Regions from separate parts of the Aciduricibacillus chroicocephali genome, predicted to be linked through region 2. Evidence: predicted binding sites of a transcription regulator. Region 2 holds the regulator's gene; each other region holds the start of a gene.
The links. Region 2 encodes LexA, which represses DNA repair genes until DNA is damaged. Its sites were predicted from a motif close to CGAACATATGTTCG; they were not measured.
Positions count from the first base shown of each region.

Region 1 (11,332 bases), 360 kb from region 2:
GTGAGGTCGCCTAGTTTCTTCTGAAGAGAAATTTCTCTTGGTGTCTTATGCGTGAACTGGTCGATGTCCGTAATTTGCTCTTCCAGCATGCCTGGTGTAATATCATACCGTTTGAATTCGGTAATCATCCCTTCCAGCTGCTCCAGGAAACCTTGTTTTTCTATTGCCTTTTGGAAGACATTCCAGCCATCATCCTTTTCATCGATAATTTTTCTGAGCATCATCCGAATTCCGACAGGACTGATAAATTGCCTCGTCCCACCTCCTGTCTCCTGAAGCACACGCCATGCCAGACGGGAAAAGCTTACTACCTGAGCTCTAATACTGCCACCCAGTTCCGGGTCGCCGAACAGCTCTTGCTCCTGCTGGAATGTCATCTGTTCAGGGACAACATAAAAAATGGGTGGTCCCTGAGGGTTTTCAATCAGCTTTTGTTTAATTTCCTCAATAATATGCTCACTCTGCCCCGCTCCTGAACGACCAAGTACAAATCGAATGCCCATTTGAATCCCTCCCACTTAAAATCTCTATCTCATTTTAGTAAATGACTGCCTCTCCGGTACTTCCACAAATTCAGCCGAAAGCCAAATCAAACATTTGTTCTCATTGTACCATAAATTTAGAGAATGAAAATCGAACATATCCCATTAATTCATTCCCCCATAAGATACCAAAAAGGAGAGAAAAATGCTTCAAAATGTCGACAACAAATATTGTCCCTCTATTTTCTGAATCAGTGTTAGCAACTAAAAAATCCCGCTATTTTCTCATTTCCATAGAGAAAATAGCGGGATTATTGCTGATTGCCATACATTCGACGGTTTTTTGGATTCAGTCCAGTGTCTATTCACCTTGCCAACAATCTGTTCCTTCTCAACAAATCCAAATGCTCTTGAATCATAACTGTCCGGCCGGTTATCACCCATTACAAAGACTGCGTTTGGCGGTACAGTCTGCTTACCCGTCTTTTCTTTAAGTGTGAAATCCTCTGTGTATTGGCCAATCTGGTCATGAATCCGGTTCTTCAGGAAAGGCTCCTCAATCTGCTTGCCATCCACGAAAAGACTGTCATCACGAAATTCAATCGTTTCACCAGGAAGCGCAATGATTCGCTTTACAAAGTCCTCATTCTCATTCGCATGAAAAACGATGACATCAAAACGTTTTGCTTCGTGCAGATTATACGCAATCCGGTTAACCTCAAGCGTATTGCCATCATCAAAAGATGGTTCCATTGATTTCCCATCCACGATGTAATTTACAAAGAGAACGGCATGAACCATCATGCCTAGCATAATAGCGACCAACATGAGTGGAATAAGCCGGAGCAGTCGGTTTCTCATAGCTGTCTCCTCCAGGTCTTTTCTTTACTCATATTTTTCCCGAAAAAACCTCTTTTAATCACACTCTGTAAATTGGTGCTACATTTTGTTCCGGCGTTGCAGCCGCTTCTCAATCAATTTTCCAAACATCCAGAACAGAACTATACAGATGCCGACCACAATGGTCTTCACAGGATTCTCAGCAAACGAGAAAATGCTCGACCCAACGTAGGCAATAGAGAAAATCATAACCGACTTACCTAATAAGACAGCTAGAATGAATTGCTGAGTGCTGACCCGACTTAATCCGGCAACAATATTAATAATGGAAGACGGTGAGAATGGAAAGCATAAGAGCAGAAATAAAGGTCCAAAACCGTGGCGATCCACCCACTCTGTCACTTTATGGACCTGCTTATGATCCGCAATTTTTCGGACCCACTTCTTCCTGCCGAGTCTGCGAACAATAAGAAATACGAGGATTGATCCTAGGCTTGAACCAGCCCAGGAGAGAATGAACCCTTTCAGTAGACCATATGCTGCCGCATTCGCAAAGACAAATACGATGAGAGGCAGAAATGGTAAAAATGCTTCTGCAAATGGAAGAAGCAATCCTGGTAAAGGACCGAGGTTTTCATATTGATTCAGCAGATATTTTACTTGCTCCTCATACTGGCCTGAATCTTTTAAATTCTGTGTAAGAATGACAAAGGTTGCTTCATGCATGTGAGTCAGTTCTCCTTCAATTCGAACATTTGCCGCATACCCTATAGTATAAACCTTTTTACAGGAAAGAATATGCATAGACCCTTTCTTTCCCGAAAAAATTCCATTGCATTCATAACAAAAATCGGGCATCATAAAATAGAACAAACGTTCTTCATCTGAAGGAGTGTGTTTTAATGCGTTATTTAAAAGAAGATGAATTCAACCTTGCTTCACGCTTTCTATTCCTGTCAATGGCTATTACGGTTCTCGAACAGGACATGAAACATTTTGCGAATGGAGCATTTAAAATCAAAGAACCTTATCTTGATTTCATTGAAAAATTACTTGTTAAAGCAAAAAAAGAGAGGCGCGAACTAAGGAAATCGATGCATGAGAGGAAAATACGAGTATCGAGACTAAGTCAGAACGAGTCATTCTCATCTTATATGTTCATTTCAGGACGTAAAGAAGAACAGCGCAACTATTTCAATCCTGCAATCAGAAAACAGGTTGAAGCAATTATGAGAGAGCTTATATTACCGGGAGCCGTTCCGACGTCCCAAAAGAGCGTGGCAGACCTTGCAGGCGTTTATCAAGCAAATAGCGAAAATGAGCCGTTCGCTGCACCTGATTCATGATGGACCCTTGTGAAGCCTCAACGACGATACTCGTACCATTTTTGAAAGTAATCTCAGTATTTTGGTTAGGAAGAGAATGAAGTGTCTCAATATGTGAATGTGCGATCCAGGAACAGAGCGCGTTTGATGGAGAGGCTGTCGGGAAAAAATACATACCGCTTGCCGGATCGATTGAGATTGGAGCTTTGTGTGTGATGCCACAAATACTTCTCGTCCCTTCTTGGCGGCCTTTAAGACTCGCACCGAAGTAAGAACAGCTCTGATCAATAATATTCGTTGGCGTTCGGGAAACGACATATTCAGCATCCTGTTCAAGAACATATGCAGTCGTTCTGCCCTTCTCATCTTTTCTTGAAAGAATAGCAAGTGTAAGAGGATTTACTTCGTAGCTTGTTGCGTAGAGGTGATTTGTCAAATTGATTACATCCTTCCAAATATTAAAGTGGAAAGAAAGGGTCATCTTCAATCTAGCAAATTACCTTGTTTCCGAAAAGGCTGAATAGGCAAATATTTGTTCTTAAAAATGACAAAAAGGAAAAAGAGGGGGTTTGTCCCCCTCAAAATCAGTAAATTAGATTAATCAATTCTTCTTTTGTAATTTTTCCAAGATAATGTGGCACATCAATATCTGATAGTGCTTTCTCAATCGACTCACGCTCATGCTTGACTCCGACCAGCTTCTTCTCAACCTCTTCAATCGATCCGACACCGAAGAAATCACCATAAATTTTGCAGTTTTCGATGATGCCTCTTTTAACATCTAGACGTACATCAACAAGTCCTGATGGGAATTTATGTGAAGCCTGCTTGTTAAACGCTGGGGATTTACCAAAGTTCCAGTCCCAGTTTCTGTAACGCTCATCAGCAATAGCATTTACATTTTTCCAATCTTCTTCAGTCAAAACATATTGCGGTACATCTTCAACTTTTTCCACATCAAAGATATGGCGTAAAATCAATTCCTTAAATTCCTGCATTGTCATTTTTTCTTCCAGGAATTCCGATATATTCACTACTCTGCTACGAATTGATTTGATTCCTTTTGATTCGATTTTTTCCTTTTTCACATTAAGTGCAGACACAACATGTTCAATTTCTGAATCAAACATAAGTGTTCCGTGGCTGAACATACGTCCTTTTGTCGCAAATTGTGCATTACCGGAAATCTTGCGGCCATCTGCAAGCAGATCGTTGCGTCCTTTCAACTCAGCCGGAACCCCGATTGACTGAAGAGCCTCGACGACAGGTTTGGTGAACTTAGCAAAGTTATGGAAGCTATCTCCATCATCTTGTGTAATGAAGCTAAAGTTCAGATTGCCAAGATCATGGTAGACCGCTCCACCACCAGAGAGACGGCGAACGACTTTAATTCCTTTCGAATCAACATAATCCGTATTAATCTCCTCAATCGTGTTCTGGTTACGGCCAATGATGATAGATGGCTCATTTATGTAGAAAAGCAGGAAGGAATCCGTCTCACCGAAGTTCTCAAGTATGTATTCTTCCAGTGCCAGATTGATCCTTGGATCTGTAATACCTTTATTATCTATGAATTTCATTCATGTCATCCCCCATTGTTAATGCGTATCTTACATGATTTCATTTTATCCAAAACCGTCTGAACGTTCAATCAGATGTTGATCAAACAGTCAAATAACTACTCATTTTAACCGAATTGACATATTCTGCGGATATTGTCTCGTTTAACTTTTATACAATTTACAATATTAAGCATAAAAAACCCCGCTTTTGTTATAATACAGATATTGACTAATCTTAATTGTTATAATACAATGGTTGTTGTAAACAGATTTTGCCATTATCCCAAGGAGGCTTTTTCGAATGAACAACATTATTGAATTCTTCAAGAAACTGCCAAAGAGAAAATGTCGCAAATGCGGACATGAAATTAGGGAAAAGGCGGATTGCTACGTATCGCTCTGTGATGACTGCGATCATCCTGCCCGATAATATTCAAAATCGAGAGACTGCTGTCAGCAGTTGATTATATATGAGAAAGAGGCTCACCTTAATTGAGGTGAGCCTCTTTCTGTACTAATACAACTCATTTTCCAAGTGGATGAGTGCATTTGATGCAGCCTTTTCCCCTTGCTCAATGCAGTCTGGGATGCCAACACCTGCATAGGAACTTCCTGCAAGGAACACGCCAGGCAGGTTCGCTTCAAGACCAGCCTGAATCTTATTCATTCGCTCTACATGTCCGACCGTATACTGCGGACGTGCTTCCCGCCATCGGGTAATTACAGCGAATTCAGGATCTTTCTTGATTTTCATTGTTTTGTTCAAATCTTTAAGTACGATTTCCGTCAATTCCTCATCTGACAAATTGACAACTTCCTGATCATCAGGTTTTCCTACATAACAGCGGACGAGCGCTTTCCCCTCTGGTGTCGTCGTAGGCCATTTCTTATGTGTCCATGTACATGCTGTAATCCGTGTTTTGCTCTTACGCGCAACGACAAAACCGGTTCCATCTATATCCTTCCTGATGGCAGTCTTGTCAAAAGCGAGTGCCACATTCGCAGTCGAGGTGGACGGTATTTCATTCAATACCTTTAGAAAATCGTACTGGCTGAGCATTTTCGGTACTGCTTCATGTTCTGTCGCGATTACAACACGATCAGCCTTGAATACTTCGCCACTGCCAAGCAAAAGATTAAACCTGTTTTCTTTCTTTTCGATATGATCTATAGATTCATCTTTAAAAATGATTGCTCCAAGCTCCTTTTCCAGAGCTGTAATCATCGTTCCAAGACCATTCCTCAGAGATAGAAAAGCGCCTTCTTTTGCCTTTGGATTTTTCTGTTTCTTCGTATTGATTTCAGGCATTGTTGCTTGCAAACCTTTAACAAGACTTCCATGACGCTGTTCAAGTTCATGGAACTGCGGGAATGTTGCCATCAGGCTCATTTCATCAATATTGCCTGAATAGATGCCTGCCAGCAATGGTTCGATAAGCCGTTCAACAAATTCATCGCCGAATCTGTGGCGAAAAAAGGCACCTAGCGATTGGTCTCCTTCATGTTTGCTTTTAGGCAGAACCAAATCCATGCTGCCCCTTAACTTCCCCTTTGCAGAGAACAGAGAAGAGTTGAAATAAGGGCCTAATCTTGTCGGAATGCCACGATAAGAACCTTTCGGGATCTTATGTAATTTGCCGCCCGAGAGAACATACGATTGACCTGTGCCATTTCTTACAAGCTCTTCTTCAAGTCCTAGAGATTTGACAAGATCAACAGCCGGTCGCTTACGGGCGAGGAAAGAGTCGGCTCCCCGCTCAATTACAAAATCGCCATGATGCATTGTTTCAATTTTACCACCAAGTCGATTGCTGCCTTCAAAGAGTGCGATATCAATCGGCAATCCTTTTTCTTCTATCTTTTTCTTTAAAGAATAGGCGGCGGAAAGTCCAGTGATTCCGCCGCCTATAATGGCAATCTTCCTATTCATTACGCTTCACGCTGCAAGTGCTTGAGAACGACACCAGTAAGAATGTCGATAAATTCAGGCTGTGCGTTTGGCATTTCAGGTCGGTGATACTTCGCACCAAGTTCATCACAGACAACCTTGCACTCATAGTCATTATCATAGAGAACTTCAAGGTGATCTGCGACAAAGCCTACTGGAGTATAGACGAATGAGCGGTAACCTTTCTTATCGAACAACTCACGTGTCAAGTCCTGAACATCTGGTCCAAGCCATGGATCCGGTGTATTTCCTTCACTCTGCCAGCCTACTTCATAATTGTTGACTCCAGCTTCTTCAGCAATCAGTTTTGCAGTTTCATGAAGCTGATCTGCATATGGATCGCCGTACTGAAGAATTTTTTGTGGAAGACTGTGGGCTGATACGATCAGACAAGCTTTTTCACGTTCTTCTTCCGCCATCTTATCAAATGTATCTTTCACACGTGTTGACCAGTAGTGAATGAATTTAGGCTCATCATACCAGCTTTCTACAGATGTTACGGAGATGCCGTATTTATCAGCCTCTTCCTTCGCACGTCCGTTATATGACTTGATGGAGAAGGTTGAATAATGCGGTGCAAGGACGATTGTTACAGCTTCCTTGATACCAGCCTTGTTCATATCAGCAACTGCATCCTCAATGAATGGCGCAATATGCTTCAAACCGATGAACAATTCGAATTCAATTTCATCCTGTACTTCGTTAAGACGATTTTTCAGACCTTCAGCTTGGTCATCAGTAATCTTAGCAAGTGGAGAAATACCGCCAATTGCCTTATAACGGTCCTTCAGATCCTGAAGTGCTTCGTCAGACGGCTTGCGACCGTGACGAATATGTGTGTAGTAAGGCTCGATTTCTTCTTCTTTGTGTGGTGTGCCATATGCCATGACAAGCAGACCCATTTTTTTCTTTTCCATGTTAGTAGCACCTCTTAGTCTTCAGATTGAAATTTATCTTTTAGTATAGGAATGAATTAGCTCTGTGAGCCTTTTCAATGTTGCCGGTTCGATATCAGGTGTAACTCCGTGACCCAAATTGAATACATGATGGCCATCTTTCATGCTGGAATCAAGAATCGCTTTTGTGCGTGTTTCTATTGTGTCCCAGTCAGCAAGCAAAATCGCTGGATCCAGGTTCCCCTGAAGCACCTTCGTCACGCCCATCTCTCTAGCTTCCTCAATTGATGTACGCCAATCAAGGCCGATGACATCGACAGGAAGATCATTAAATTCCATAAGTAAGTGACTGGCGCCAAATCCGAATAGAATCAGTGGTACTCCTTCATTGCCGAGTTCATTGAAAATACGCGTCATAACAGGTTTTATGAAGATCCGGTAGTCACTAACATTCAAAGAACCAACCCATGAATCAAAAATCTGGATCGCCTTCGCTCCTGCTTCGACTTGCGCCTGAATATATGTAATCGTCATATCAGCAAGTTTGTCCATGAGCAGGAACCATGTTTCCGGATCCCGATACATCATTGCTTTCGTCTTGCTGTAATTCTTTGACGGCCCGCCTTCAATCATATAACTCGCCAATGTGAAAGGCGCTCCGCCAAACCCGATAAGCGGCACTTCAAGCTGTTCCTCAGTCAACAGACGAATTGTGTCAAGAACATAAGGAACATCTTCTCCAGGATTAATTGTGCCAAGTCTTTCGGCATCCTCTTTTGTACGGATTGGATTTGAAATAACCGGGCCAATGCCAGATTTAATCTCGACATCCACACCAATAGCTGGAAGCGGAGACATGATATCTTTGTAAAGGATTGCTGCATCTACATCATAATGCTCCACAGGAAGCCGGGTTACATATGCACACATTTCCGGCTGGTGTGTAATTTCAAATAGAGAGTGCTTTTTTTTCAGCTCACGGTATTCTTTCTGCGACCTTCCTGCCTGTCGCATAAACCAGACAGGTGTATACTCTGTCTCTTCCCCGCGGTAGGCGCGGATGATCACATCGTTTATCTTCTTCGCCAAATTGTTCACCCTTTTAAGTTATCCAATTTATATTTATAATGTCCTGAATCCACTATATCATTTTCACCGAAAAAAATATTGGGGCAAGGACCAATTGTCAATAATTATTCTTATTTAAAATCCAAGTTCAACACTTTTCGACCTTTCCCCTTCAAGCCTGGTCAATGGATCATATGGTACGACATAAAATGTACGCGACTTGAACAGATCTGCTTTTGACAGAACGAGTTCTTTCTTTCCCTTCGTCTCGCCAATAAGCTGAGCCTCCCCTTTTTTCTTCTCATAGACACGATAGACGACACGGTCATCTGATGTATCAGCCTGCCAAGAGATACGCGCCTTGACCAGTGTGGAACCTCCAAGGTTATACTTTACCCGGACATCATGAATCTCGGGTAAGTGTATCGGCTTCTGAAGCTCCTTTATCCCTTTCGGACGTTGGAACTTACTAGAAAGATTCTCTTCCTCATCTATCTGTGACAGAATAGACTTCGCAAGTTTTGTCGGATACTCACTGCCACCTGTCAGATAGTGATCAGCATCGCTCATATCATAACCCATCCAGATTGCAAGACTATATTCCGGTGTAACTCCTGCAAACCAGGCATCCTTTGTTTCACCAGACGCAAGCGGATGCTGAGTCGTGCCTGTTTTTCCCGCGAGAGCTTTGTCATACATTCCAGCCTGAGCTGTACCTTCCTGAACAGTCGATTCCATCATATCGACCATATTCCAGGCAACTTTTTTGCTAAATACTTTTGATGATTTTAATGGCTGTTTTCGTTCCACTTCATTGCCATCAGAATCCACCATATGAAGAATGGCATGTGGTTCAACGTACTTGCCTTCATGAATAAATGTCCTGTATGCTCCGGCAATCTGAATTGGTGATAGTCCTTTTTCAAGTCCTCCAAGGGCAATACCAAGCCCTTCTTCCTTAATATCGATATCCATCTTTTTTAAGTATTTTTTGGAGTTTGGAACTCCAATCTCATTCAACAACCAGACAGCAGGCGCATTCTTAGACTTGATGAGTGCCTCATACATTGTAACGGCATTCTCATAGATCCCGTCATAATTGGCAGCTGTGTAACCATTGTAAGTCCGTTTCTGATCTATGAGCAGAGAGTATGGATTGAATTTTCCTTTCATCATAGCAGGCCCATAAACAGCGAGCGGCTTCATCGTTGAACCCGGTTGGCGCAAGACATTTACCCTGTTTAAGTTACCAAGCTGATAATCTCTGCCACCTATTAGCGCCACCAGACTGCCATCCTTTTCATTCATCAAAGTCAGTGCACCCTGGACACCCTCTGTATTTCCTGAAAAATAAGCATCATCCTGGAATTTTTCATAGGCTGCTTTTTGTGCAGCAGGGTCGATGCTCGTCTTGATTTTGTAGCCGCCTCGTTTTAGCTCTTCAATTGACAAACCGTAGTCTGCTGCGGCTTCTTTCATGACATAGTCTGTAAAACTGTCGGCCCAGGCCATCGATTCTTTATTATTTTTCACAAGACCGAGTGTCTGACCTGATGCACGCAGCTCTTCCTTAGCTGACAAGTAACCTTCTTTGTACATTTGGGATATGACGAGATTGCGTCTTTCCTTAGCTCTTTCAGGATAATTGACCGGTGAATAGCCTGTCGGGCTCTTCACCATTCCGGCAAGCATCGCTGCCTCACTTGTAGTCAATTCCTGGGCACTTTTCCCAAAATAAACATGGGCAGCCTGCTCAACCCCATAAGCTCCTTGTCCAAAATAGACAGCATTCAAATATAGTTCAAGAATCTCATCTTTTGTCAGATGCTTGTCAAGATAGATAGCTGCCATCATTTCTTTCGTCTTGCGCATCCAAGTCTTATCTTGGCTAAGCGAAAGATTTTTCACGACTTGCTGAGTGATTGTACTTGCACCCTGCGCTTTTGAACCTGCAGCCAGATCATGCACAATCGCTCTCATGATTGAGCGAAAGTCGATTCCTCCGTGCTCCCGGAAACGCTGATCTTCAATCGCGATGAAAGCATTCGGTACATATGGAGGAACCTCCTCAATCGCGATTGGCTTTCGGTTTTCTTCATATAATTCCTTAATTGTTTCTCCGTCCTCTGTCTCAATAGTCGTAGTCGCGTTCAGGATTAGATCCTTCTCGTCAATTACGAGCCGTCCGCCAAAGAGAAGAAACGCATAGGCCATTCCAAACAGAAGAAGAAAAACAACTGCAGTATAAACAAATGTTCTTATTTTTTTATAGTTCCATAGCTTTTTCATAAGCCGTTTGAACATATTTTCTTTATGATCCATCTGCCACCTCGGCATCGCTGTTCCAATTAAACGCTAAGTAATGATTCCAATTCAATAATCATTATAATAATGTTTTTACGGGAATACAAACAGTGGGCATGCTAAGATGAATGAGAAATATCTGAATTGGGGGGAATCTTCGTGAACAGCTATATGACAAATGGAACTGAAAGCTATTTAAAAAGCTTGATGGTGAAACATCCGGAACTGAATTTTATCCTGATGGAAGAAGCTGATACTGCGGTACTTTATTATGAAGCGGAGAATGAGGAGATATTCGAATCAGGACGTTCCTATGAGCATGTAATTACAAGCGGTGAACTTGTTCAAAGAGGATACGTTGTTATTAATAACATTCCAGTAACAGAAGAAGGCCGCCCGATGTTCGAGGAACGCTTCCGTCAGCGTCAGCAGCAAGTCGAGAAAACTCCGGGATTCCAAGCATTCCGTCTGCTCCGACCTATATCCGGCAACACATATGCAGCATTCACCCAATGGCAATCAAAACAGGACTTTGAAAATTGGACTGAATCGGCAGAGTTCAAGCAGGCTCATGCCAATCGACCACCAAAACCACCTGCCTATTACGCCGACCGTCCTTATATAAAAAAATACACAGTAATTACGCAAGAAAAATAGAAAGCGGGCCTGAGCGGCCCACTTTCTATTTCTTTTCTGCATATTTTTTATATTCGTTTATAAAATTCTCATATTCTTTCTTTGTATGTTCACCAACAAGACGGTCCTCTTCCACTCCATCTTTATACTGAACAAGGGTAGGAGTTCCTTCAATGAAATACCTATCCCAATAGGCTTGTTGGTGAAATTCCCATAGATTCACTTTTTTCATATCCACATCCATCTTTTCTGCAAGTGGAACTAGAACTGG
Region 1 is NZ_CP129113.1:896,887-908,218, reverse strand. Features, by position in the region: gene addB (helicase-exonuclease AddAB subunit AddB) at 1-503, opposite strand, end outside; gene lepB (signal peptidase I) at 768-1,343, opposite strand; gene QR721_RS04755 (TVP38/TMEM64 family protein) at 1,422-2,048, opposite strand; gene QR721_RS04750 (YhjD family protein) at 2,225-2,668, shown strand; gene QR721_RS04745 (competence protein ComK) at 2,562-3,083, opposite strand; gene lplA (lipoate--protein ligase) at 3,232-4,227, opposite strand; gene yhfH (protein YhfH) at 4,511-4,639, shown strand; gene hemY (protoporphyrinogen oxidase) at 4,724-6,139, opposite strand; gene hemH (ferrochelatase) at 6,139-7,074, opposite strand; gene hemE (uroporphyrinogen decarboxylase) at 7,108-8,142, opposite strand; gene QR721_RS04715 (transglycosylase domain-containing protein) at 8,257-10,443, opposite strand; gene QR721_RS04710 (antibiotic biosynthesis monooxygenase family protein) at 10,585-11,082, shown strand; gene QR721_RS04705 (thioredoxin family protein) at 11,108-11,332, opposite strand, start outside.
Region 1: QR721_RS04750 (YhjD family protein) is a predicted target of LexA. The motif match lies at 2,189-2,202, and genes of this name have one in related genera.

Region 2 (9,540 bases):
TTACAACGTTTATCGATTTAGGTCTTGTTGATGAATTTAGATTATCTGTTCATCCTGTTATTTTAGGAGAAGGAAGGCCATTGTTTATTGATATAAAACAAAGGTTGAACTTAAGATTAGTTAATACAAAAACGTATTCCTCTGGTGTTGTTCAACTAATCTACCATTTGAATCAAGATTAAATATTTAACTATCTAACAGAAACACGATAAAAACCCCTTGATAATAAGGGGTTTTTTATTTGATAAGGCTTTAATTATTCTCCATTGAATTCCTTTAGTGTTCGCTTCACTAAATAAGCAAGGTGACTCTTTGTATAAATTTCTTTTTTCTCATGGTCCTCAGATTTTATCAGGAAACCATACGCAATACCAACAGTCGATTCATGTTCAATCAGAAGCTTTAATTTCCTCATTCGTTCCGTAACTGACTGATATTCCAACAGCATGTCCGGGGTGCTATCTACCTGAAGGGCGATATCCAGGCATAAGTATCTTTGTGCAAGCTCTCGCTCTTTTATCGTAATCATCCGATTCACTCCTTTACTACTATTATATAGAATAAACTAATTTTATGCCGGATGATTAAGTGAATATTGTTGGTATGTAGCGTTTAACGACTACACCCCCAAAACACCCCCAAATTAGAACCACGATAGAAAGGTATGAAAATATAAAAAACGAAAAGCCTCGTAATGACGGGGCTTTGACTAACTATATAAAAAGGCTAAATACATAGCATAGATTACAACTATACATCCATGGGAGCGCGGGCAGTACATAAGCATATACTAAGACTTTAAGGGGCTTAAATTATTGATTGGGGTACAGGCCTGTGCCCCAATTTTTATTTAGCATGTAGATATCGAATTACTTCTAGTCCATCTATATAAGAATAGACTTTCAGAACGATTTAATATGCACTAAATAATTTTGAAGTTGCTGAATTGAGAAACCAGTGGACCGATACAACGACTTCTTGGGATATAAAGACAATAACTGTAATTGAGTTAAAGTCATGACACTAGCATGGATCACTTCGCCTGGATGATATTAAAATTTGCGCAGATCGTTGTGTCCAAGCTCGCTGATCTAAAGGCAAGGATACATTAAGAAAAATACGGATGTTTGGAGCGGTGTGCGTGGGTAGGGATTTGGACTATTGTAGATGGATGGCAACCCTAAATTCTAATAAAAAATAGAGGGAGAATTGGTCACATGGGTTTAGATTTAATGAAATTGTTCGATGGTTATGTAAGGAATTATCAATCTCTAAATTTAACTATCATCACGGTAGGCATTCGTTCACAATGACTGAGATAGAATAAATTTTCTAGGCTGGGATCCATGTTGGGGTACTATCCTTTTACAGAGGATACTTGTAACGGTAAAAACAGACCTATGGATCTTACATGGTGGGATGACATGGATGGGGATGGTTGGAACACACTTGTTTTACATCTAGAAAGGGAAAATTTATTCCGCAAAGATTATGAAACTCTTGAGAAACTCTTTGTCGAACGTGAAGCTATCATTCCGGAACATGTTATAGGGATTATGAATGTTAAAAGTATTGAAAGAATGCAAGAACTTATATATTTAGCGCAGCAAATGTGTAAAATCGAAAATGTCTTATTGGTGTTTAGAACACCTTCTAGCGGTAAATATAATGGTCTCTGTGACGAAGTGTATGCTTATTTATTAAATAATAAAAATGTAATTGATACAAAAGTTGCTTATATTTCAGAAATTTCCGGACTCCTCTATATGTTTTACGAAGACGAACGATAAAATGATTTATAAACAAGTATATTTTTAAAGAGATATAATAAAATTAAATTATACTCTATATATTTACTTGTAGACCATCCAAAGAAACTGTTACATATGAATGAGTCTTTTTGTTTTAAGATTGGAATTAGGAAATAACGTTTATTACTGTATTGAATAATAGAGAGTCTCTAAAAATGTGGAGGTACATATGTACAAATGGTTTGGATGCCTGATGTTAAGTTGTTTATTCTTCCTTAGCGGATGCATGAGTTCTACGGCTTATAAAGATAAAGATGTTGCTGCAGTTGTTAGGGGAGAAAAAATTACGGTTGGCTATTTGCGTTTTTTGTATCCTGATGATGCATTAACGGATATGGTTGAAGGAGCTGTTAAAGCCAAGTTGGCTGAACAGGAAGTGAAAAAGATGAATATAGATATTTCCAAACAAGTTATAGATATAAAGGAATCCCATGGTACGTATCCTCCAGATGAGTTGAAAAGTGCAGAAGCACAATCCATTCGGACATTTGCAGATCCACAGGCAGCTAAGCTTGGGATTGAACCACAAGAATATTATAAAAAATATACAGAGACATCTGCGAAAATGGTTGCTTATATTAATACCTATACTTCAGAAATATTGGGTGAACTTAAGGATGATGAGTTCGGTATAGAAGAATATGATCATCATGCAAATGAGTTGTTGGACGATTTAGTGGAACAAAATAAAGAAGCAATTGAGATTCGAATTAAATAAATAGGTTTCATATAAGAGAAGTATTACAAAAAATGGAGAGAGAATGACATTATACCTCACCTTTTCCCTATAAATAAAAACAGATCAATGACTTACCGTCATGATCTGTTTTTTATTTTGATCAGAAATCGCTTTAAAGTGAGTTAAAAGCACACTGTGCAAAACAGCTCATGAACAGGGAGCTATTTAAATCTAAAATAATCCTGCATCTTCAGCAGCTTCAATACTATTCCTTGCAAAATCAAATGGATTCCCTACGTTTTCCCAATGCACATACATCAATCTCGGGTTATCAAATAACCAATGGTTGTGGAGTGCTGTAACAATAATCCCTCTCTCTCGGAGTTCAGAAAGAAAAGGATTAATCTCCCTTTGGAGAATAACGGTTTCTCCTAAGTTCAAGGTCTCACCGCATTGACTACTTTCAAATGATAGAGCAAATGGTAGAGCTAAAGGGGATTTTGTTGTTCTGTTTAAAATCTTCGCATCAATCTCTCGTAGTCTTGAAACCGCACATACACCATCAGTGGAAGATAAAATCAATCCTCCAATTATTTCAGCTAATCTTGCGCAATAACATGAATTCATTGTTTCACCTCCTTACACACTTATAAGATATGTAAGGCGTAAATGCTTGTTTAGGTGATAAAGCCAAATTTAAAAGAAATGATTTAATAGTTTATATAAATAGTGAAAAATCCATTGAGAAAATGCGGATTTACAATAGAGAAAGCTTTAAACTAATTTCTTCTATTTTAAATGCCTTTGTAAAATTTATGTAAAAGCCATATTAAACTCGAGTAATTTAATCGGCTTTGATGTATAATCTGAAAAAAATATATTGAGGGTGGGAAGAAGAATGTTTAGCAACATCGGGATGCCTGGAATGATCCTTATTCTCATTACAGGATTGATTGTTTTCGGACCGAGCAAACTACCCGAGATTGGGAAGGCACTTGGAGCTTCATTACACGAATTCAAGAAATCCGCCAACGAAATTATAAATGAAAATGATAATACTAATAAAAATGAACAGGCCTAGAAAAGGTGATTAGATGCAAATTGATAAAAGTAATTCAAGTGATCATAATAATGGCTTTGATAAATGGGATGGTATAATTGCCAGTGCTTTGGTAATTTCATTGGTTATCGGATTGATAGCTGTAGTAATTGCAATTTATGGAATGGCAGGGTGAAAGAGGAAAATCAGCAGAATGTTTTGTTGAATATACTCATAGATACAATAACAGTACATAAGTAAGAAGCAGACCAGCGAAATTTACGGTCTGCTTCTTTGTGAAAAAAAATTGTTGAATTTTGCCAGTTTTTGTATTAATATAAAATCAAATTTTGAGGGGGAAAATTACCTATGTTTAAAAAGATTTGTATGGCTGTCGTATCGTTAGGATTGCTTCTAAGTCTATCGTTTATATCAACAGATGTAGCAACAGCAAAAGCGAAATACTATCAGAATTGTACAGAGTTGAACAAAGATTATGCTGGCGGTGTCGCTAAGTCTTCTACAACTAAAAATAAAGGTGGAAAAACAAGATACAAACCATATGCTTCAAAATCTCTATATGAAACTAATAAAAACAAAGATCGTGATAAAGATGGAATTGCTTGTGAAAGATAATTCCTGTATTGAAAAGCGCATTTTTCTTATGAAAATGCGCTTTTTTATTTTATATAAATGATATTAATGCTCTATGCCATCCTGGGTGATCGTAACAATTTTTAAACGTCTACATAATTTGTGATGAGCGACTTTTAAAGATAATTGTGAGCGATTTAGAGGAGGCATATTAAATTGTGAAGATGGTGGATAGGAAATTCCTGTTAAACCATGAAGAGAAGTTGCCAGGCTGGGTTGTGGAGCAATATGAAGCTTGGAGAGAGATTGTGGAAAACAAGCAGTTTCCGTGTTATTTTGGCACACAGGCTGAAAAGCATGGGCATCTGCGCTATTGTTACGCAGAAAAAGAAGATTTGTCCTCTCTGCCGAAAGTCTTATCAGAATTTCTTATATTATCTAAGTCAAGTGAGAAGCGACATGCCTTGGTACTGTTTATCAAGCCATTGGAAAAGGAAATGTCTTTTGAATTTTATAAAAGGGTATTCTGGAGTATTTTAAATAACTTGCATGCAAGTGACCAAATGGAGTGGCCACATCAGTTCCCAAGAGATCCAGAAGATCCGGATTGGGAATTTGTATACAATGGAGAGCAAATCTTCGTGTCTGGTAATATGCCTGCCTATAAAAACAGAATAACAAGAAACATCGGTAAATGTCAGATAATGATATTTCAGCCGAGAAGAATTTTTAAAGGGATTGAATCACATACAAAAGCTGGTAAAAAAGCGAGCGAGTTTATTCGTAAACGTGCTGCCGCAATAGAAGATATGCCTCCACATCCTGATTTAGGTCAAATTGGAACAGATAAATTGGAATGGAGGCAATATATCATATCAGATGATAATGAAAAAGAAATAGGAAAGTGTCCTTTTCATCCAATTAAAACAGAGAGCAAATAATGTAAAACCCCTTCAAGCCAAAGAGCTCGAGGGGGCTAGTTTTTACATATTCGATTATAGAATGTTACTAAATCATCAAAAGGGTATTCTCCGAGGGCACAGTCGATAGCTAGTTTGATAAAACTTTCAAAGTCCTCGTCCTTATCAATCTCCTTCAGCAACTGTTTCTCAAAAGCCATGACCGTTTTACGTTGGGCAAGCATGGCTTCTTTTCTCTCATCACTTGGCGGGTCCATCGAGCGTATAACATTGTTGCGAATTGCCATGACATAATCCCAAATTTGGTCTCTTTCCACACGCAGCCTCCTTCAAAAACGAATCAGGAAATTGTTCGATATAGGCCGATTACTTTGCCTAGAATTGTAACATTGTTATAGATGAGCGGTTCCATTGTAGCATTCTCCGGCTGCAAACGAATATGCTCTTTTTCTTTGAAGAAGCGCTTTACTGTTGCTTCGTTCTCTTCAGTCATTGCTACAACGATGTCCCCATTATCGGCTGTATGTTGTTGTTTAACAATAACCATATCTCCGTCTAATATTCCGGCTTCAATCATGCTTTCTCCTTGAATGACAAGCACAAAAAGATGATCATCAGGCCCTGCCGTATTCTTTGGAAGAGGAATGAATTCATCTATATTTTCCACAGCCGTAATAGGTATACCAGCTGTTACCTTTCCAATAACAGGAGCATAACGCACTTCTTCTTTCGGTATGCCTGCTGTATCCGATATATCGAGAATCTCTATAGCACGTGGCTTTGTAGGATCACGGCGTATAAACCCCTTGCTCTCGATTCGAGACAGATGACCATGGACAGTTGAACTTGAAGCGAGGCCAACCGCCTGGGCAATTTCCCTTACAGAAGGCGGATAACCTTTCGTCCGTACTTCATCTTTTATGTAATCAAAAATCATTTGCTGTCGTTTAGAAAGCTTTGTCATGTCGCTATCACCTCTTGAATAAGTCTTGTTAGTAACAGTCTATCATTTACACATAACAAAAGCAAACATTCGTTCTAAAAAGACCTTGACAAGACCGTACGTTCTGTTTATTATCGGGTTAGACACAAAGGAACATTCGTTCTAAAAATGGAGGAGATGTTACTCATGTTCAGCAAAATTGACAAGACAGATGCATTCTATCTCGCAACTTTTGGATTTTCTCTTATTCTGCTATACTTGTTCTTAATTATTAGCTGATTCGGTATGAAGGAGAGCATCATGAGAGCAATCATATATTGCAGGGTTAGCACAACGAAAGATACACAGGAAACATCTCTATTAAGACAAAAAGAAGAACTGAAAGTACTTGCTGACAGGCATGGAATGTCTATTGTCTCATTAATTGAAGAGCAGGAAAGTGGCTATGAAATTGAGCGGGAAGGCCTCTTTACGATGCTTGATGCATTTTCAGCAGGGGAGGCAGACTGCCTATTAATACAGGATGAAACTAGGCTTGGACGGGGAAATGCAAAGATTGCTCTGTTTCATCAGTTGAATAAAATGAAAATTCCTGTCTATACTGCAGTTCATGATGGTGAACTGGAATTATCTGAATCAGACTCTATGGTCCTTCAAATCGTTGGGATTGTGGAGGAATATCAACGCAAAATTCACAATATGAAAATTAGACGAGGAATGCGTAAAGCAGTTGAAAACGGTTATGATCCAAGTCGTAATTTAAAAAACCGGGATTTATCCCCTGGTAGGGAGCGAATTGATTTTCCTGTTGAGGAAGTTGCCCGGATGCGTGCAACTAAGATGACATTTGAGGAAATAGCCTCTGTTCTGAATGGCCTGGGGTACAACGTTTCCAAAGCAACAGTGCATAGACGATATCAGGAGTATAAAAGAATTGAAACCGGCCACTTGAAAGAGTAAAATATAACTATAGGCAATAGTAGGCCTATGCTTTCTTATTTTTCTGCAAGGAGGCGGTAAAATTTGATTACAAAACAAAAACTCGCTCGTATAAATGAGCTTTCAAAGAAGGCAAAATCAACTGGTCTAACAGAAGAGGAAAAAGCCGAACAGAAACAACTTCGTCAAGAATATTTAAAAAACGTACGTGAGTCGTTTACGAATCAGCTGAGTACGATGACAGTTATCGATCCAGCGGGCAATGACGTCACTCCTGCAAAGGTTAAAGAATTACAGGAACGCCGAAAAAAACATTAATCGATTAAGAATGCCTGTCGCTCTTGTGAACAGGCATTTTTCATTATAGAATAGGATTATAAGAAAACAGGAGGCAAACACATGTCAGCAACTATTGAGCAATTATCGATTAATACGATTCGCACACTTTCTATTGATGCGATTGAGAAGGCAAATTCAGGCCATCCAGGTCTGCCAATGGGTGCAGCACCGATGGCCTATACACTTTGGACTGACTTCATGAACCACAACCCAAAAAACTCTAAGTGGTTCGATCGTGACCGTTTTATCCTATCAGCGGGTCATGGTTCAATGCTGCTATATTCACTCCTGCATTTGTCCGGATACGGTGTATCTCTTGATGATTTGAAAAACTTCCGTCAGTGGGATTCCAAAACACCTGGGCATCCGGAAGTTCATCATACTGATGGTGTTGAAGCAACTACCGGGCCACTTGGCCAGGGAATTGCTATGGCAGTTGGTATGGCGATGGCTGAAGCGCATCTTGGTGCAAAATATAATAAAGAGAATTTCAATATTGTGGACCACTATACATATGCATTAGTAAGTGACGGAGATCTCATGGAAGGAATCTCTCATGAGACTGCTTCCCTTGCAGGACATCTTGGCCTCGGCAAACTTATCGCATTGTATGACTCAAACGACATTTCACTGGATGGAGACCTTAATCGTTCATTCTCTGATGAAACTGAAGATCGTTTTAAGGCTTATGGATGGCAAGTTATCCGGGTTGAAGACGGGAATGATATCGATGCGATCCGTTCTGCGATTAAAGAAGCAAAAGCAAATACGACACAACCAACTTTGATTGAAATCAAAACGATTATCGGCTATGGTTCGCCTAATAAATCTGCTTCTGCTACAAGTCATGGTGCTCCATTAGGAACTGATGAAGTACTTCTAACAAAAGAATACTACAAATGGTCGCATGGAGAATTTGAAGTGCCGCAAGAGGTTTATGACGATTTTGCAAACAAAATCGCAACACCTGGTGCTAAAGCTGATAATGAGTGGAATGAACTATTTGCTACTTATAAGGAGGCCTTCCCAGAGCTAGCCGAGGAGTTTGAACAGGCTATTAAAGGTGAATTGCCTGAAGGCTACGAAAAGAATATCCCTGTGTATGAAGCAGGAAAAGACAAGCTAGCAACACGGGCTTCTTCAGGTGAAGTTCTAAATGTAATCGCTGAAGCCGTACCTTCATTCTTTGGAGGAAGCGCGGACCTTGCAGGTTCAAATAAAACAACAATTAATAGTGCTTCTGACTTCTCAAGAATTAACTATGCTGGCCGTAATATTTGGTTTGGTGTTCGTGAATTTGCCATGGCTGCTGCACTTAACGGAATGGCTCTTCATGGCGGCTTAAAAGTATTTGCTGGAACATTCTTCGTATTCAGTGATTATCTTCGTCCGGCAGTTCGATTGTCCGCACTTATGAAAATGCCTGTAACATATGTATTTACACATGATTCCATTGCAGTTGGAGAAGATGGACCGACACATGAGCCAATTGAACATCTTGCAGCTTTCCGTGCAATGCCTGGACTTTCGGTTATACGACCAGCAGATGGCAATGAAACAGCTGCAGCTTGGCGTCTTGCTGTTGAGTCGAAGGACAAACCGACTGCTCTTGTTCTTACACGTCAAGGATTACCTACGTTGGAAAACACGAAGGAACATGCTTATGAAGGCGTGAAGAAAGGTGCTTATATTATTAGTGAAAGCACGAAGGAGCAGCCGGATGCAATTCTTATTGCTACTGGTTCAGAAGTTCAGCTGGCAATCAGTGCCCAGAATGCGCTTCGTGAAAAAGACGTTGATGTCCGCGTTGTAAGTATGCCTTCTTGGGATCGCTTTAACGAACAAAGTGAAGAGTACAAAAACACTGTTTTGCCGAAACAGGTGACAAAGCGTGTTGCTATCGAAATGGCATCTACATTTGGATGGGCTCGTTATACAGGAAGTGAAGGTGCAATTATCGGCATTGATACTTTCGGCGCTTCAGCTAACGGCAATAAATTGATAGAGGAATTTGGCTTCACAGTGGAAAATGTAGTAAAGCATGTAGAAGACTTGCTTAAATAATGGCAGTCAAAAAGGATGGCGCCTGAAGGCCCATCCTCTTCTTTTCCTAACTAAATCTTTTGACTGGTGAAAAGAACTAATACTTTACATTCAACTGTAAAACAGATAGAATTTCGTTGTGCAAAAAAAACGCCATTGCAATCATAATGGATTTCAACTGAGCGCATTTTTCAATTTGGATTTTGCGCAGACGAATCGAATGACGGCTCCGC
Region 2 is NZ_CP129113.1:1,258,225-1,267,764, forward strand. Features, by position in the region: gene QR721_RS06545 (dihydrofolate reductase family protein) at 1-182, shown strand, start outside; gene QR721_RS06550 (hypothetical protein) at 257-529, opposite strand; gene QR721_RS06555 (hypothetical protein) at 1,425-1,790, shown strand; gene QR721_RS06560 (hypothetical protein) at 1,981-2,529, shown strand; gene QR721_RS06565 (DUF1259 domain-containing protein) at 2,722-3,117, opposite strand; gene QR721_RS06570 (twin-arginine translocase TatA/TatE family subunit) at 3,389-3,571, shown strand; gene QR721_RS06575 (hypothetical protein) at 3,585-3,725, shown strand; gene QR721_RS06580 (excalibur calcium-binding domain-containing protein) at 3,899-4,165, shown strand; gene QR721_RS06585 (YqcI/YcgG family protein) at 4,348-5,064, shown strand; gene QR721_RS06590 (YnfE family protein) at 5,100-5,360, opposite strand; gene lexA (transcriptional repressor LexA) at 5,384-6,007, opposite strand; gene QR721_RS06600 (YneB family resolvase-like protein) at 6,287-6,946, shown strand; gene QR721_RS06605 (DUF896 domain-containing protein) at 7,010-7,243, shown strand; gene tkt (transketolase) at 7,325-9,328, shown strand.

Region 3 (11,332 bases), 650 kb from region 2:
AGCTGCATCTTTGTGCGTTCAGGATATTCAAGCAGGCGATCGGTCATTTGCTGGACGGTCTGGGAAGTGATTTCGATTCCATGCTTTGGACAAGTTGGTCTTCCTATACGTGCATAAAGGAGACGCAGGTAATCATTGATTTCAGTAACTGTCCCGACAGTTGAGCGCGGGTTGCGGCTCGTTGTCTTCTGATCTATGGAAATAGCCGGAGACAAGCCTTCTATCGTGTCTACATCCGGTTTGTCCATCTGTCCGAGGAACTGGCGCGCATATGCAGAGAGCGATTCGACATAGCGACGCTGTCCTTCTGCATATATTGTGTCAAAGGCGAGTGATGATTTACCTGAACCGGAGAGTCCTGTCACGACGACAAGTTCATTTTTCGGAATCTCAACATCGATGTTTTTAAGATTATGAGCACGTGCACCTTGAACCCGGATCATTTTGTTCTGCATAGGCTGTTCACCCTTCCGATTTCAATTCAAAGACGATATCACGCAGTTCGGCGGCCCGTTCGAAGTCGAGTGCCTTGGCAGCATCCTTCATCTCTTTTTCCATCTTCTCTATCATTTTCTTCTTGTCTTTCTTCGTCATCTTAGAGAACTTCTCTGTTTTTGCTTTATATTCTTCAGATTCCTCAGCAGCAACTGTTGCGCGGATCACATCGCGTACGTTTTTCTGAATCGTCTGCGGTACAATGCCATGTTCTTCGTTATAGGCAATCTGTTTAGCTCGACGGCGCTGTGTTTCATCTATCGCCACTTGCATGGAGTTCGTAATCCTGTCTGCGTACATGATAACTTGACCATTAGCATTACGAGCAGCTCGTCCCATAGTCTGGATAAGCGAACGCTCTGACCGGAGGAACCCTTCCTTGTCCGCATCAAGAATTGCAACGAGTGAAACTTCAGGAATATCCAGCCCTTCCCTCAACAAGTTGATACCAATCAGTACATCATATGTGCCGACACGCAAATCTCGGATAATTTCAATCCGTTCTAATGTCTTAATTTCTGAATGGAGATAGGCAACTTTCATGCCTAGTTCTTTCAGATAGTCGGTCAAATCCTCTGACATCTTCTTTGTCAGAGTCGTAATGAGCACACGCTCATTCTTCTCAACACGTTTGTTGATTTCTCCTATCAGATCATCTATCTGGCCTTCGATCGGACGGATTTCAATAGGCGGATCAAGCAGCCCAGTCGGACGAATGATCTGCTCTGTCATATCCGGTGTATGTTCCAACTCATATGGTCCTGGAGTTGCGGATACATAGATGAGCTGGTTCGTCTTCTCTTCGAATTCATCAAACTTAAGTGGACGATTGTCCAGCGCTGATGGCAGACGGAAACCATGATCGACGAGTACCTGTTTACGAGCCTGGTCACCATTGTACATGCCGCGTATTTGCGGCAAAGTTACATGGGACTCATCGATAACGAGCAGGTAATCGTCAGGGAAGAAGTCTAATAATGTATAAGGTGTGGAGCCAGCTGGGCGGAGAGTAAGGTGACGGGAATAGTTCTCGATACCTGAACAGAAACCCATTTCTTCCATCATCTCAATATCATAGTTCGTCCGCTGCTCAAGACGCTGGGCCTCCAGCAATTTATTCTCTTCACGGAATTTGTTCAATTGCTCGGCTAGCTCTGCCTTGATGTTGACAATCGCTTTTTTCATCGTCTCCTCACCAGTTACGAAGTGGGAAGCTGGGAAAATCGCCACATGCTCACGGTCGCCAATTACTTCACCAGTGAGCGCATCCACTTCACGCATCCGGTCAATTTCATCACCGAAAAATTCGATACGTATGCAGCTTGCTTCTTTTGAAGCCGGAATGATTTCGACAGAATCACCGCGTACACGGAACGTTCCGCGCTGGAAGTCAATATCATTTCGTGCATATTGAATGTCAACGAGGTCTCGAAGCAGTTCATCTCTCTCTTTTTCCATTCCTGTACGGAGTGAAACAACCTGGCTGCTATATTCTTCCGGCGAACCGAGCCCATAGATGCAGGAAACACTAGCTACAATAAGGACATCACGGCGTTCAAACAACGCTGTTGTCGCCGAGTGACGCAGCTTATCAATTTCATCATTGATGCTGGCGTCTTTTTCTATAAAAGTATCAGTGGAAGGCACATAAGCTTCCGGCTGATAGTAGTCGTAGTAACTGACGAAATACTCAACCGCATTGTTAGGGAAAAACTCCTTGAACTCACTGTACAACTGCCCAGCAAGCGTTTTGTTGTGGGCAATGACAAGTGTCGGCCGATTGATTTCATTCACAACGTTGGAAACAGTAAAAGTTTTACCTGTACCTGTAGCGCCGAGAAGCGTCTGATGCCGCTGTCCAGCAAGAACTCTTTCCTTAAGCTCCTGAATCGCTTTCGGCTGATCTCCCTGCGGCTTGTACTCGGACACAAGCTCAAACTTGTCATTCACAAGGCAAACCCCCATCTATCCATATATTTTATCCGCACCATTTGTGTGGCCGGTAAGATTCGTACTTAAAACGCTATACTCCATTTTACCATATTACGAACAAGTATTCTCGCAAACGAACTTGGTAAAACAAGAAAAAACGGACGCCCTTTTCCAGACGTCCGTCTCAATTAACCTTGTTGAAACTCACTCATTCTTCTAGATGCATACTTCTGGTCATACGGTTCTCCAACTAGGACAAGTCCGAGGTGACGGTGATCTGTATCATAAAGCGCCGTCTGTTCAAATCGCTTCTCTCCATCATGGCCAATCACTTCCAGCTTGCAGAACGAACCGCTTGTTAGAAGTGCCTCTTCTAGATCAGCCACATTGGATATTTTTGTCCCATTAACTTTAGCGACGCGCTCCCCGACTTGGATACCTCCACGAGAAGCTGGAGAATTAGGCAGTACATCAAGTGCCATCAGCCCATCTTTTCTCTCATGGAAAATTGGATTGCTTCCTTGCTCACGTCTCCGCTGCTGGAAGTGAATCCATTCTTTGCCGAGGAAGGCGAGAATAAATGCTAATGGCGCTATACGGACGTCATAAATGGAAATACAAGCAACAATGACAACTGTAAAACCGACTGTCAGCAGCTGTTTTGCCAATCTAGCTCTTTCGGTAACAGGCAGATCGCCGTGTACTCGGTAGCTGAAACCAATAACAAACGGGATTAGCATAAGTCCGTACGTATTCCCACCGATTGTGACAGCTGGCCAAAAAGTCGATGAATGCTCGATTGCTCCTAAAGGAATCAATACGAAGAACGGAACAATGCCCATCTTTTTCAGTTGATGTCCACCAATCCATCGCCCTCTTTTACCAAGTTCAAGGGAAGGGAAAGATTCATTCGATTTCGTCCGTTTCAACATAAGTGCTTCACCGATAATGAGCAGTCCGGCAAGAATCGCCAGACCCGAATAGTTGACGCCATGTGGCAGAGACTCATTCAGAAATCCTGCAGTTCCAAACCAGTATGGCAGTATGTATAAGGCAAGAGCAGCGAGTACGATTGTATATCCGGCTGACAATAAAGAAAAGCGTATTGTAATTCCAAGAAGAACGACAGCCAGATTCACAACAAGAATTGTTTCGTATGAAAATACAAAACCAGCTCCAAGCATGATGATGCTAATGATAAGGCCTGCAAGAAGCGTGAGGCTCCAAACACCTTTTGTCTCAGCAAGCAGCGGTTTGACCATAATTCCAAAATCAAGTCGTTCACGCCTGATCCGCTGCAGGCTTGCGAAGAACATGATAAAAACTGCCAAATATAACATCGGGTTCAGGAAAACCCGCCCAATGCCTTTGACCAATTCCAAGAGCCAGGATTCAACCATTCTCCCGCCCCCTTCCTGAATCATTTACTCTACATATTTTAGCACAAACCGGCCGGACATGCCCATTTGGACAAAAGGAAACCCTCCGCACTGAACGCTGCGGAGGGTAACTTTCTATTTATAGAGTGTATCAAGAGCTTTTTCAAGCTGTTTGTCGTCTTTGCCTTCGCGAATATGATTGACGACTTCTGATTCAATCTTTTCCGTTGTTTGTTTATCAGCCTTGCCTGTTATTTTTAGTCCATTGCTCTTCTGGAAAGCCTTGACTGCTTTTTCGGTCTCCTTGCTGAAATAACCGTCAGTTCTTCCTGGGTCAAATCCAAGTCCCTTCAGCATGATCTGCAAGTTCTCAATGTCATCACTTGTATGGTCGACTGTCAATACTTTATCAGCCTGTACAGGATTGGCATAGTAATACTTTGGTTGTTTCTGTTCAATCGTCGGTTTGACCCCCTTTTTATGGATCCAGTTGCCATCTGGGGAGAGCCACTTATAAAATGTCAGCTTGATTGTACTGCCATCACCTAGCGGAACAGCCTGCTGGACAGTACCTTTACCGAAGCTTTTCGTTCCGACAGTATCATAGCCTGTTTCTTTCAACGCTACAGCTAGAATTTCAGAGGCAGATGCGCTACCTTCATCAGTAAGCACTGAAATTGGATAGTCTTTTTTCTTCTTCAAGTCGGAGTAGTGTGGCTCTTTATTTCCTTTACGATCCTCAATCTGGACAAAAGGCTTGTCATTCGGAACAAAGTTCCCAAGGATATCCTCGACTGAGTTCAGCAGACCTCCTGGATTTCCTCTTACATCGATGATCAGTCCTTGCATGCCTTTTTTCTCAAGTTTCTTAAGTGCCTTGTTGAAATCATCAGCCGTCGTTTCTGAGAATGAAGTCAGTTTAATGACGCCTGTTTTCTTGCCATCAACCGTCTTCATGCTTGATTCAACAGTTTCCAAAGGTATTTCATCCCTCGTGATTTCCTTGCTGAAAGCACTTTTTGCACCAGGACGCTTGATTTCCAGCTTTACTTTAGATCCCTTTTTGCCCCTGATCTTCTCAACAGCTTCATTTAAATCGAGTCCCGCAATGCTTTTACCATCGATTTTAAGGATTTGGTCTTTCGGACGCAGTCCTGCTTTTTCGGCAGGTGAGCCTTTGATTGGGGATACAATCGTCACTTTGCCTTCCTGCATGCTTACTTCCGCACCAATTCCTTCAAATGATGCTTCGATCTGTTCATTGAACTGCTTCATCGTCTCTGCATCCATATATGTACTGTATGGATCCTTGAGCGCCTCAAGCATCCCTTGAATCGCACCTTCAGTAAGTTTCTTGTCGCTTGCCTTTTCAACATAATGTTTCTGAATCAGCTTATAGGCTTGGTTGATTTTTGCCATGGAGGCCGATTGATTGCCGTCTTCTGCTTCACCCTCTGTCCCGTTATCACTAGGGACAAGACCAATTCCTTCTTCCTGGAATTTCGCAATTGACCATCTGATGCCTGCGTAACCGCCGGCGGCAGCCCCGATCAAGAGCATAAGTATGAGCAGCAGGACGATCTTTGTCCTGTTTCGTTTCATGATATCCACACCTCTTTAAGCTACTTTGTTCGTCCAACCATTTTACCAAAAAAAGACGTCCCACAGTAAGTGTGACGCCTTTTTGTAAAATATATGCTTTTGATTAACAATTCATGATTCGTAATCAGCTTATGGCAGTACTGTTGCCGGGTCAATGGAATTGCTCTTCGCTGCGTTCCAGCCACCATGATGGACTTCGAAGTGAAGATGTGGACCTGTTGATTGACCTGTGTTTCCAATTGCACCAACAAGATCACCCGTATCCACATGTTGACCTGCACTAACAGAAATCTTGCTCATATGTGCATAAAGTGTCGTATATGTTGTACCGCCCATAGAGTGGGCAATCAATACAACATTTCCATAACCATTCATCTGTCCATCATTCGGTGTGTTTGTAGAAATAACAACACCTGGAGCTGCTGCTTTGACAGGAGTCCCTATTACATTTGCAATATCAAGCCCTGCATGCAATGTTCCCCAGCGATGTCCGTAACCGGATGATAGAGCTCCTGATGCCGGCCAGCTGAACTTCGCACTTCCTCCCGTTGAAGGCACACTGCCTGAATAGCTGCTCGTCCCTGAAGAGGATGAGGTTGAAGCTGAAGTTTGATGCTGAGACGATCTTGCTGCCTGTTCTTCAGCTTCTCTCGCCTGACGTTCAATTTCTCCTTTTTTGCCTTCTGCAAGAGAAATGGCTTTATGTACTGCTTCTTCCTGAGCTGCAAGAATTCTCTGTTCATCGTCAATGCTAACTTTGAATTCCTCAAGATGCTTATGTTCTTGTTCAAGTGATGCCATAAGCTTATCTTTTTCAGATTTTTGGTCATCTAGTGAAGCCTTCAAATGATCGAGATCTTTCTTTTGAGCAACAAGCTTTTCTTTCTTATTCTTCTCTTCGGATTTTTTGTTTTCAACAGATTTTTTCTTGCTTTGAAGTTTTTTCTTATCTGCCTCAAGTTCTTCCATGATCGTTTTATCTTGATCCATAATTGTGCCAACAGCGGTTGAGCGGCTTATGAAGTCTCCAATATCTTGGGAGCCCATGAGAACTTCAAGATATTTGATCGTTCCGCCACTTTCCTGAATGGACTTCATACGATCTTTAAGAATTTCTTCACGTTTTTTAATTTTATCTTTCAGTACTTCGATTTCATCATGCAGCTTGCGAATTTCTGTTTCAAGTTTCTTAATCTGTTCATTCGTTTTAGTAATAGACTTTTTCTTATCATTAATCTTCTTAAAAGTCTTTCCGAGTTCTTCTTCCAACTCACTCAGTTGTTTTTCCACCGTTTCCTGCTTACTTTCATTTTCATTCAGCTTTGCTTCAGTGTCTTTCTTATTGCCAGAAAGATTCGCTTTCTGTTCTCTAATGTTGCTTTTCTTCTTGTTCAGATCATCAATTTCTTTCTGAACATCACTAGCGGATTTTGCTGAAACCGTATGAATCTCAGCTGTTGTTCCAACTCCGATTAGAAGCGCTGGAATGAGCAGGCAGGCACTAAGTTTATTTTTCAATTCCGTATGCTCCTCTCTTCAGCATAATTTGCGATATTGTTTGATTTGTATTGTATGAGGTTATATTTTAAGGAACTTCCGTATACTCATGACACTGCCCCAAACACCAATCAAGACGCCAAGCAATATTACGATAATGGATAGCTCAAATGCGAACGGGTTATATGGAAGCAGATCCATGAATGAATAACTGATTTTCCCTTTGACGTAATGATCAAGATAATAATAGCCTGATAGAATCAGGATAATCGGGACAACTGAACCGAGCAGTCCGAGGAGCATGCCTTCAATGAAAAATGGCCAACGGATAAATCCATTTGTCGCACCAACCAGTTTCATGATGCCAATCTCTTTGCTTCGTGCCATAATTGTCAGTTTGATTGTATTTGAAATCAGGAAAATCGCCGTGAACAGCAAGCCAACGATCAGTACGATTCCAATGGCTCGTGCGTATTTATTAAACTGGAACAGGCGCTTTACTGTTTCTTCTCCATAATTCACTTTCTCTACATAGTTCATCTTTTCGATAGTCTTTGCTTTAGCAACGGTATCTTCCGGATTGGATGTTTTTACTTTATACACGTGATTCAGCGGGTTATCCTTCTCAAAAATTTCCCACGACCGAGCATTATCTCCGAAGCTTTTCTTAAGCTGCTTTAACTCGTCCTCCTTGGAAGAGAAGACAACTGACTTCACGCCATCCATCTGTTCAAGCTCTTCTCCAAGAAGTTTAATATCAGCTTCATCGGCCGTATTATCAATTAAGACATCGATTTGAATATCTTGTTCTACCTTTTTTGCAATCTGATTCAAGTTAAGGATGATCGCAAGTGACGCGGCTACAAGGACTAGCGTTGTCGTAACCGCTGCAACTGCGGCTACTGTCATCCAACCATTACGGAATATGTTCTTCATCGCTTCTCGGGCATGACGTGAGAGTGTACTAAATTTCATAGCCATATTCCCCCAATGCCTCGTCTCTTGCAATGGTACCGTTCTCAATCGCAATGACTCGTTTACGGATTGTATCGACAATCTCTCTGCTGTGAGTCGCCATGATTAAAGTCGTACCCCGACGGTTGATTTCCTCGAAGATCTGCATGATCTCCCAAGATGTATCTGGATCGATGTTGCCTGTAGGCTCATCTGCAATGACAATCTTCGGACGGTTAACAATTGCCCTTGCAATCGAAATCCGCTGCTGTTCCCCACCAGAAAGCTCATCCGGCAAGAAGCGGGATTTGTTCTTCAACCCGACAAGATCCAGTACTTCCAAGACGCGTGTTCGCATAGTGGAAGGCGGAGCTTCAATCACTTCCATAGCAAAAGCGACATTTTCATAGGCTGTCAGTTTCGGCAACAGCTTAAAGTCCTGGAAGACTACACCAATGTCCCGTCTCAACATCGGGACTTGTTTCTCTTTTATCGTTGAAAGTTCTTTTTCATTAATAACAATATCTCCAGCGGTCGCTTTTTCTTCTCTATATATAAGCTTGATAAATGTCGATTTGCCGGCACCACTTGGACCGACAACATAGACAAATTCGCCTTTATCAATTTCGACATTAATGCCGTTTAGCGCCGTGACCCCATTTCCATATGTTTTGTATACATTTTTCATTGAAATCATCTGCACTGCATACCACCTTTAATTCCTGTGTAAACCGGTTAATTTTAAGTCGTAATTTTATATGTATTTGCTTAACGAACAAGCTAGCCTTCTGGCAATCCACCTCATTATAACACTATTTATCAACGCATTCCGACACAAAAACATTACATTTACATTTCATATTGAAATACTTTTCGACAAAATGAAAGGCAAAAAAGCAGAGACTGCTGATCTGCAGTCTCTGCTTTTTTTGGAATTACTTATGTTCGGCAAGCCATGTAGAAAGAATACTGATATCACCATCGGCAAGGTTTCCTTTAAAGCCAGGCATGCCGCCTCTACCTTTTTCAATGATTTTCTTGATTTCACTTTCACTCAGCTGTGAACCAATATTTTTCAAGCTTGGACCCGCTCCGCCAGACAAATCTTGTGCATGGCATGAAGCACAGTTGTTGGAGAATAGTTCTTCTGCTTTTGCAGAATCTACTTTGCTTTCTCCAGGTGTTGCAGGTTTAGATGTTTCAGTTTTATTATTGTTGTTTTTCTCTTTGCTGTCAGAATCATCATTTCCGCATGCTCCAAGTACTAGAGCGGAGCCAAATACAATTGCCATAAGCCATTTCTTCACGATTCCATTCCCCCTTAGTCGGTTAATAGTTTCCTAACTATTATAACCGAACAAGGAAGAATTAAACAGAGAAGTCCGGGATATTAAACATATCCCGGACGATAGAAAGAGACTACTTTACTTGTGAACGCAAGTATGCATCAATAAACTGATCAATATCGCCATCCATAACACCTTGGACATTACCAGCTTCGGTATTCGTACGATGGTCTTTTACCATTGAGTAAGGATGGAAAACATATGAGCGAATTTGGCTTCCCCAGCCGATTTCCTTCTGTTCTCCGCGCAATTCAGCGACCTCTGCCTGCTTCTTCTCCAGTTCAAGTTGATGAAGCTTCGCCTTCAGCATTTTCATAGCCTGCTCACGGTTCTTAATCTGAGAACGCTCAGACTGGCATGTGACTACTGTATTAGTTGGAGTATGGGTAATCCGTACAGCAGAGTCAGTAGTGTTAACGTGCTGACCACCTGCACCACTTGAACGATAAGTGTCGATTTTAAGATCGTCTGACTTAATCTCGATATCTACATCTTCAGTAAGTTCTGGAATAACATCACAGGATACAAAAGATGTATGACGACGACCTGAAGAGTCAAACGGTGAAATTCGGACAAGGCGGTGTACACCTTTTTCTGCTTTAAGGTAACCATAAGCATTATGTCCCTTGATCATAAGAGTGACACTCTTTACACCAGCTTCATCACCAGGAAGATAGTCGAGTGTTTCCACTTTGTAACCTTTATCTTCTGCCCAGCGCTGGTACATGCGAAGGAGCATGCTTGCCCAATCTTGAGACTCAGTTCCTCCCGCACCTGGATGCAATTCCAAGATGGCATTATTCGCATCATATGGATCGCTTAAAAGCATTTGCAGTTCAAAATCACCGACATCGTTTGTGAGTGTTTGAATTTCTTGTTCTAGTTCTGCAAACAGTTCTGCGTCATTTTCCTCTTTGACAAGTTCATAGGAAACTTCCAAGTCATCCAGACGGCCTGCAATTTCTTCAAAGCTGTTCACATAACTTTTAAGCCCGTTTGCTTCATTGATGACTTTCTGAGCTGATTCCTGGTCATTCCAGAAATCTCCCGCAGACATTAGTTCTTCAAGTTCGCCAATTCTTGTTTTCTTCGTATCGAGGTCAAAGAGACCCCCTAAAATCTTCGACGCGCGAAGTTATTTGGTCAAGCTTCTGTTTAATTTCGGATAGTTCCATATGATTCACCTCTTAATAGTTTTCGCCCAGCTGTCGTACATGTATCTTTATCCATTGCCATGGCAATTTTTATATTTCTTGCCGCTCCCACAAGGACACGGATCATTTCGTCCAACCCGCTCACCATGTACAATTGGCTTTTTCTTCTTTTCTTCTTCATTTGTGCCGCCGCCTGCGACTGCTTGCGTGTTTTTAGCAACTTCTTCACGTTCAATGTTTTCACTTTCAGCCACTTGGGCTTTCATAATATAAGTTGCCACTTCTTCTTCAATTTCAGCAACCATCTGATCGAACATCTGGTAGCCTTCCAATTGATATTCACGAAGCGGGTCGTTTTGGCCATAGGCACGCAAATGAATTCCCTGACGCAACTGGTCCATCTGGTCGATATGATCCATCCATTTTGAGTCGACGGAACGAAGCACGATCACCTTTTCGAATTCACGCATCTGCTCTGGCGTCATTTCTTCTTCTTTCTCATCATAACGCACTTTTACTTTATCCATTAGAAGATCCGTGATTTCTTCAGGCTCTTTGCCTTTCAGTTCATCAACTGTCAGATCACCTTGTTCAAGCAAATTGTTTTCCGCATACTCGACGATTGTATCCAATTCCCAGTTGTCCATGTCTTCATCAGTAGTATGAGCACTGACTTGTCTGGAAATTGCTGAGCGGATCATCCCCTCAACAATTTCACGGAGATTTTCATCAGCTTCAATTACTTCAAAACGCTGCTTGTAAATAATCTCACGCTGTTCACGGAGTACATCATCATAGGAAAGGATTGTCTTACGTGCATCGAAGTTGTTTCCTTCTACACGTTTTTGTGCGGATTCGACAGCACGGGAAACCATTTTGCTCTCAATTGGCTGTGTATCATCCATGCCAAGCTTCTCCATCATTGTCTTCAAGTTGTCAGAACCGAAACGACGCATAAGCTCATCTTCCATGG
Region 3 is NZ_CP129113.1:1,909,744-1,921,075, forward strand. Features, by position in the region: gene uvrA (excinuclease ABC subunit UvrA) at 1-455, opposite strand, end outside; gene uvrB (excinuclease ABC subunit UvrB) at 463-2,445, opposite strand; gene QR721_RS10020 (PDZ domain-containing protein) at 2,616-3,827, opposite strand; gene QR721_RS10025 (S41 family peptidase) at 3,942-5,408, opposite strand; gene QR721_RS10030 (murein hydrolase activator EnvC family protein) at 5,538-6,926, opposite strand; gene ftsX (permease-like cell division protein FtsX) at 6,987-7,880, opposite strand; gene ftsE (cell division ATP-binding protein FtsE) at 7,870-8,556, opposite strand; gene cccB (cytochrome c551) at 8,795-9,166, opposite strand; one part of gene prfB (peptide chain release factor 2) at 9,279-10,307, opposite strand; one part of gene prfB (peptide chain release factor 2) at 10,309-10,380, opposite strand; gene secA (preprotein translocase subunit SecA) at 10,428-11,332, opposite strand, start outside.
Region 3: uvrB (excinuclease ABC subunit UvrB) is a predicted target of LexA. The motif match lies at 2,542-2,555, and genes of this name have one in related genera.